2 linked regions of the Azospira inquinata genome follow. The main gene of each other region encodes a partner of the protein of the gene in region 2 in a complex. Links are inferred from orthologs where the notes say so. Each region holds a gene or a part of one and is shown on either strand. Other genes may lie near its edges.

Region 1 (3,253 bases), 220 kb from region 2 along the record:
ATGGAGCCCAGATTGTCCGCCAGCACGGCGGCGGCCTGGGGATTGTGGGCCACATCCAGGACCAGGGCCGGTTTCCCCGGCAGCACCTGGAAGCGCCCGGTAAGCTCGGTTTCGATCAGGCCCTGGCGAATCGCCCCCATGGTCACGGGCAGACGCTCCCGCAGGCATTCCAGGGCCGTCAGGGCGGTACTGGCGTTGGCCAACTGGGCGCTGCCCCGTAAGCCCGGATAGGCCAGGGTGCGGCGCAACAGCTCGGCCTGGGCCCCTTCCCGGGCCGGAAAGCGGCACCAGTAGCGCCATTGCAGCCGTTCTTCCTGGGTCTTTTCATAGCCGTAGTCCCGCCCCAGGAGGCGCAGATCGGTGCCCAGGGCGGCGGCCTGGTCCAGCAGGCTTTGGGGGGGCTTGGGGTCGCCGCAGACGGCGGGCTTGCCGGGGCGGAAAATCCCCGCCTTTTCCCGACCGATATGTTCCCGGGTGGGGCCCAACCAGTCCGTGTGATCCAGGGCGATGCCGGTCACCACGGAGACATCCGGCTCATACACATTTACCGCATCCAGGCGGCCTCCCAGGCCCACTTCCAGGATCAGGGCTTCCACCCCGGCGGCGGCGAATACTTCCCAGGCCGCCAGGGTGCCGAATTCAAAATAGGTCAGGTGTTCCTCACCCCGGGCCGCCTCCACCCGGGCGAAGGCGGCGCAGAGGGCGTCTTCGGCCACTTCCTGGCCGCCCACCCGCACCCGCTCGGTGTAGCGCAACAAATGGGGGGAGGTATAACAGCCCACCTTGTAACCGGCCCGGTCCAGCATGGCCTCCAGGTAGGCGCACACCGAGCCCTTGCCGTTGGTCCCCCCCACCAGGATGAGGGGGCAGAAGGGCGTCTGGCCCAGGCGCTCCTTGACCCGACGGATGCGCTCCAGGCCCAGCTCGATCCCGGCCTGACCCTTGGGATGGAGGGATTCCAGATGTTGCAGCCAAGCAGAAAGGTCGGAGGAGGCGGTAAGGGACACGGGAGACTCGCAAAAAAGAAGGGAGGGAAAATCCCTCCCCGGCAATACGGAAAACAGGATCAGGCGGCCGCAGGCAGCTTTTGCAGCAAGGTCAGGAGGGCGGCGATTCTATCCCGCATTTCCCGACGATCCACGATCATGTCGATAGCGCCCTTTTCCACCAGGAATTCGGAGCGCTGGAAGCCTTCCGGCAGGGTTTCCCGCACCGTCTGCTCAATCACCCGGGGACCGGCAAAGCCAATCAGAGCCTTGGGTTCGGCCATGACCACATCCCCCAGGAAGGCAAAGGAGGCGGACACCCCCCCCATGGTGGGATCGGTAAGCACGGAAATGAAGGGCAGCCCGGCTTCCGACAGCTTGGTCAGGGCAGCGGTGGTTTTGGCCATCTGCATCAGGGAAAACAGGCCTTCCTGCATCCGGGCCCCGCCGGAAGCGGTGACGCAGATGAAAGGCGTCTTCTGCTCCAGGGCCGTACGCACGCCCCGGACAAACCGTTCCCCCAGCACCGAGCCCATGGAACCGCCCATGAAATCGAATTCAAAACAGGCCACCACCACGGGCAGGGTCTTGATGGCTCCCTGCATGACCACCAGGGAATCCGTTTCCCCCGTGTCTTCCGTGGCGGCATGGAGGCGTTCCGGATAACGGCGGCTGTCCTTGAACTTCAGGCTGTCCATGGGCAGCACCTCGGCACCGATCTCGAACCGGCCTTCCGGGTCCAGCAGCAGGTCCAGCCGGGCCCGGGAAGAGAGCCGGTGGTGGTGTCCGCACTTGGGACAGACGTTGAGATTGTTTTCCAGGTCCGAGGCATAAAGGACGGCCTCGCACGCCGGGCACTTGCGCCACAGCCCTTCCGGCAGATTGGAACGGTGGGGGGCACCCTCCCGTTTGATCTTAGGCGGCAGGAGTTTCTGCAACCAGCTCATGTCGTTCTCCTTGTTTAGGCCGACGGGGCGTCGCTTGTGGCGATCCGTCGGCTCCGTTGCCTTGATGGGCCTTGCATTCGGCGGGGCACCTGGCGGGCGCCCCGCCCCTTGAAACACGGGTACTACAACCGCTTACTTCCTTTCCCAGTCTTAGGCCTTGACCCCATCCACGCCCCGGCGCAATTCCGCCACCAGGGCCCGGACCTTGACCAGGGGGTCTTCCGGATTTTTTTCCATTTCCTCAATGATCCGGCTGCCTACCACCACGGCATCGGCAAAGGCCCCAATGGCCCCCGCCGTAGCCGCGTCCCGGATACCGAACCCTACCCCCACGGGCAGGCCAGTCTTTTCCCGGATGTGGGGAATACGGGCCGCCACCTCGTCCAGATTGAGCTTGGCGGAGCCGGTCACTCCCTTGAGGGAGACGTAATAGACGTAGCCCCGGGCGATGGCCGCCACCTGGGCAATGCGGGCATCCGTGGAGGTAGGGGCCAGGAGGTAGATGGGGTCCATGCCCTGGGCCGCCATGGCCCGGGCGAATTCCCCGCTTTCCTCCGGGGTGTAATCCACCACCAGCACCCCGTCCACCCCGGCCCCGTGGGCGGCTTGGGTGAAGGCTTCCGCCCCCATGGCTTCAATGGGGTTGGCATATCCCATGAGCACCACCGGGGTCTGGCTGTCCTGACGGCGAAATTCGGCCACCAGGGCGAGCACCTGGGTGAGGCTCATGCCTTTGGCCAGAGCCCGTTCGGAAGCCCGCTGGATGGTGGGACCGTCGGCCATGGGATCGGAAAAGGGCACCCCCAGCTCGATAATGTCCGCCCCGGCTTCCACCAGGGTGTGCATCAGGGACACGGTGAGGGACGGATCCGGGTCCCCGGCGGTAACGAAGGGAATGAGCGCCTTGCGGCCCTGGGCCTTGAGGCGGGTAAAAGTGTCTTGAATGCGGGCCATGATCAGAACTTGATTCCGGATTTTTCGGCCACGGTATGCATGTCCTTGTCGCCCCGGCCGGAGAGATTGACGAGCAGAACTTTGTCCTTGGGCAGGGTCGGCGCCAGCTTGGCCGCGTAGGCCAAGGCGTGGGACGATTCCAGGGCGGGAATGATGCCTTCCAGGCGGCACAGCTTGTGGAAGGCATCCAGGGCTTCTTCATCCGTAATGCCCACGTACTGGGCCCGGCCCGTATCCTTCAGCCAGGCGTGTTCCGGCCCGACCCCGGGGTAATCCAGACCGGCGGAAATGGAATGGGTTTCCGTGATCTGACCGTTGGCGTCCTGGAGCAGATAGGTCCGGTTGCCATGCAGCACCCCGGGCTTA
Region 2 (3,277 bases):
ATCTCGCCTTCCCATGGCGCAGATTCGGGCAAAGACGGGGTTGCCAGGGGATCGTGCTCCAGAAACAAGGCCCCACGCCAGCCCCGGGCCACCCACTGGCCACAGCGCCAGGCCATCTGCCCGTCCGGGCGATAGGCCAGCACCTGGGCTTCCAGTTCGGCCAGGGTCCGGGCCTCGGGCCTCGGCCCCCCCTGACGGTGCAGCCAGTGGCGCAGCAGATTACGCCGCCGGGGGCCGCTCAACCCTTGCAAGGCCGCCAAGGACAGGGTTCCGGGGAAATCCGGACTGGCCCCCCGGGCCCCATCCTCCGCCGCCAGTTCCTCCAGCAGGGTTTCCGCCTCCCCGGCCCAGGCTGCGGCCCGGGCCAGACTGGTGCGGGCGGAAAAACGTTGTTCCAGCAGGGGCAACACGTCCCGACGCAGGAAATTACGGGAAAAGCGGGCATCCCCATTGCTCTCGTCCTCCACCCAGTCCAGGCCCCGGCGGGCCAACTGGTCTTCGATCCAGGCCCGGGGGTAATCCAGCAGGGGCCGGAGGAGGACCAGGGGCGTGCGCCCCGGCCGGAGCAGGGGGCGCCGGGGGGGCATGGCGGCCAGACCCGCCACCCCGGCCCCCCGCAGCAGATTGAGGAGCAGAGTTTCCGCCTGATCGTCCTGATGATGGGCCAGGGCCAGGGCGTCGCCGTCCAGGGCCTGGTAAGCGGCGTAGCGGGCCCGCCGGGCGGCGGCCTCCAGCCCTTCCCCCCCTTGAGGCGCTACCTGGACCCGGACCACCTCCAGGGGCAGCTCCCAGTCCCGGCACAGCCGGACGCAGAAATCCGCCCAGGCGTCGGCCCGGGGGGACAGCCCGTGATGGACGTGAATGGCGGAAAGGGAGAAACCCAGAAGGGGAGCGGCTTCCCTGAGCAGGGCCAGCTGCAGGACCGAGTCCCGCCCGCCGGAAAGCCCCACCCAGAGCCGGCCCCCTGGGGGAAAGCCGGCCCCCAGCAGGGCTTGGAGCCGGGCCGGGAAGCCCAGGGCAGGATCAGTGCAGATCCTGTTCCTTGAAGCGGCCATAGGCCATGAGCCGGTCGTAGCGCTGTTGCAGCAGTTCCCCGGTGGAGAGGCCGGAGAGATGCTTGACGGCGTCGTGGAGGGACTTTTTCAGATTGCGGGCCATGGTGTCATGGTCCCGATGGGCGCCCCCGGTGGGTTCGCTGACGATTTTGTCGATGAGCCCCAGGGTTTTCAGGCGGTGAGCCGTAATGCCCATGGTTTCCGCCGCCTCATTGGCCTTGCTGGCGCTCTTCCAGAGAATGGAGGCGCAGCCTTCCGGGGAAATAACCGAATAGGTGCTGTACTGGAGCATCTGCACCACATCCCCCACCGCAATGGCCAGGGCCCCGCCCGAGCCCCCTTCACCGATGATGGTCACCACGATGGGGGTTTTCAATTCGGCCATGACGTAGAGATTGCGGCCAATGGCTTCGGACTGGCCCCGTTCTTCCGCGTCAATGCCCGGGTAGGCTCCCGGAGTATCCACAAAGGTGAAGACGGGAATCTGGAATTTTTCCGCCAGCTTCATCAGCCGTTCCGCCTTGCGGTAGCCCTCGGGACGGGGCATACCGAAATTGCGGAAAATTTTTTCCTTGGTATCCCGGCCCTTCTGATGGCCGATCACCATGCAGGACTGGCCGTTGAAGCGGGCCAGGCCGCCCACGATGGCCTTGTCGTCGGCAAAGGAACGATCGCCGTGCAGTTCCTGAAAATCGGTGAAAACCCGGGAAACGTAATCCAGGGTATAGGGGCGCTGGGGATGACGGGCCACCTGGGCCACCTGCCAGGGAGTGAGCTTGGCGTAAATGTCCTTGGTCAGGCCCTGGCTTTTCTTTTCCAGGCGCTCGATCTCTTCCGAGATGTCCACCGCCGAGTCATCCTGCACGTAACGCAGTTCATCGATCTTGCTTTCCAGCTCTGCAATGGGCTGTTCGAACTCGAGAAAATTGGTCTTCATCAAAAAGCAGGATTTGTTGGCAGACCCCCATTTTACCTCAAACCATCCGGCCTGCCCTGACGGCCCGTTTTGGCTCCCAACGGCCCCCATCGCCCCTTTAAAGGCGCCTATTCGGAGACTTCCGGCCCCCTTTCCGGCAACCCGGCCAGACGGTCCAACCCGGCCAAAACGGCGGCGGAGGCCTGGAGAAATTCGGACAGCCCGGCCCGGGCCGCCTCCCAGGCCCCCCGTTGGCCATCGGCCAGCAGCCGGGCCCCCAGGCTTTCCACGGACCACAGGGCCTGTTGCAGGGCGGCCAGGGATGGGTCTTCCGGCTGTTCCCCTCGCAATTCCCCCACCCGGGCCACCAGCTCGCAGACCGGCCCATCCACCGGAAAGGCTTCCTGGCGCTGCACACATTCCACCATCCGGTCCTGCCACAAATGGTGGCAATGGCGGGCGCGGAAAATATCGTAGAGGCTGGAACGCCAGGCCAGACCGGCCGCCGCCCGCCATTCTTCCGGCAGCCGATAGGCGGCCACCCACTCGGGCACCGCCTCTCCGGCCATGGGACGGCCAATGCCGAAGCCCTGACCCAGGCTGCACCCCATGCTCACCAGCAACATGCCGTGTTCCCGGGTTTCCACCCCCTCCGCCACCACCTCCCGGCCAAAAACCGTGGCGATCTGGTCCACCGCCTGGATGATGGCCGGATCTTCCCGCTGGTCAAACAGGCGACGCACGAACATCTGGTCGATTTTGATGGTGGAAACGGGCAGCTGGCTGAGATAGGCCAGGGAGGAATAACCGGTGCCAAAGTCATCCAGGGAAAAGCTCACCCCCAGGGCCCGGCACCGGTCCATGGTCTGGCGCACCCGGTCGTAATCCTGAAAGGTGGAAGATTCCAGGATTTCGATGTCCAGGGCGTCGGGCCGGGCCTGGGGCACCTCCCCCAGCACCAGGGCGACCCGGTCGGCAAAGTCGGGCAGAAGCAGGTGGCGCCCGGCGATATTGACGCTGACCCGGGTTTTCAGCCCCAGGGTTTCCCAGCGTAGGGACTGGTCCAGGGCTTCCCGCATGGCCCATTCCCCCAGGGCGATCATGAAATCGCTATTTTCCACCGGGGGCAGGAACTGGCCCGGTAGCAACAAGCCCCGCTGGGGATGACGCCAGCGCACCAGGGCTTCGAAACCCACCACCGTGCCCTGGCGCAGATCCACCTTGGGCTGGTAGTAAAGCACCAGTTCCCGGCGTTCCAGGGCGCTTTCCAGGCTATGGAGCATTTCCCGGCGCAGGTGGCGCTTTT

Evidence for each region.
Region 1: the proteins of Azoinq_RS12820 (region 2) and accD are in contact, whole or in part, in a solved structure (PDB 8UXZ), measured with the Escherichia coli proteins. The link is inferred for Azospira inquinata from one-to-one orthologs.

Annotation. Positions count from the first base shown.
Region 1 is NZ_CP064782.1:2,598,518-2,601,770, reverse strand. Bases 1-2,942 are described here. They hold accD (acetyl-CoA carboxylase, carboxyltransferase subunit beta), read right to left. Parts: upstream 1,934-2,942; coding sequence 1,067-1,933; downstream 1-1,066. Other genes in these bases: trpB (tryptophan synthase subunit beta), read right to left, coding at 2,890-2,942; trpA (tryptophan synthase subunit alpha), read right to left, coding at 2,084-2,887; folC (bifunctional tetrahydrofolate synthase/dihydrofolate synthase), read right to left, coding at 1-1,007. Outside these bases: more of trpB, read right to left, coding at 2,943-3,253.
Region 2 is NZ_CP064782.1:2,821,400-2,824,676, reverse strand. What follows is about bases 9-2,974. They hold Azoinq_RS12820 (acetyl-CoA carboxylase carboxyltransferase subunit alpha), read right to left. Parts: upstream 1,993-2,974; coding sequence 1,024-1,992; downstream 9-1,023. Other genes in these bases: Azoinq_RS12815 (putative bifunctional diguanylate cyclase/phosphodiesterase), read right to left, coding at 2,100-2,974; tilS (tRNA lysidine(34) synthetase TilS), read right to left, coding at 9-1,055. In the rest of the region: more of tilS, read right to left, coding at 1-8; more of Azoinq_RS12815, read right to left, coding at 2,975-3,277. UniProt on the Escherichia coli protein: Component of the acetyl coenzyme A carboxylase (ACC) complex. First, biotin carboxylase catalyzes the carboxylation of biotin on its carrier protein (BCCP) and then the CO(2) group is transferred by the carboxyltransferase to acetyl-CoA to form malonyl-CoA.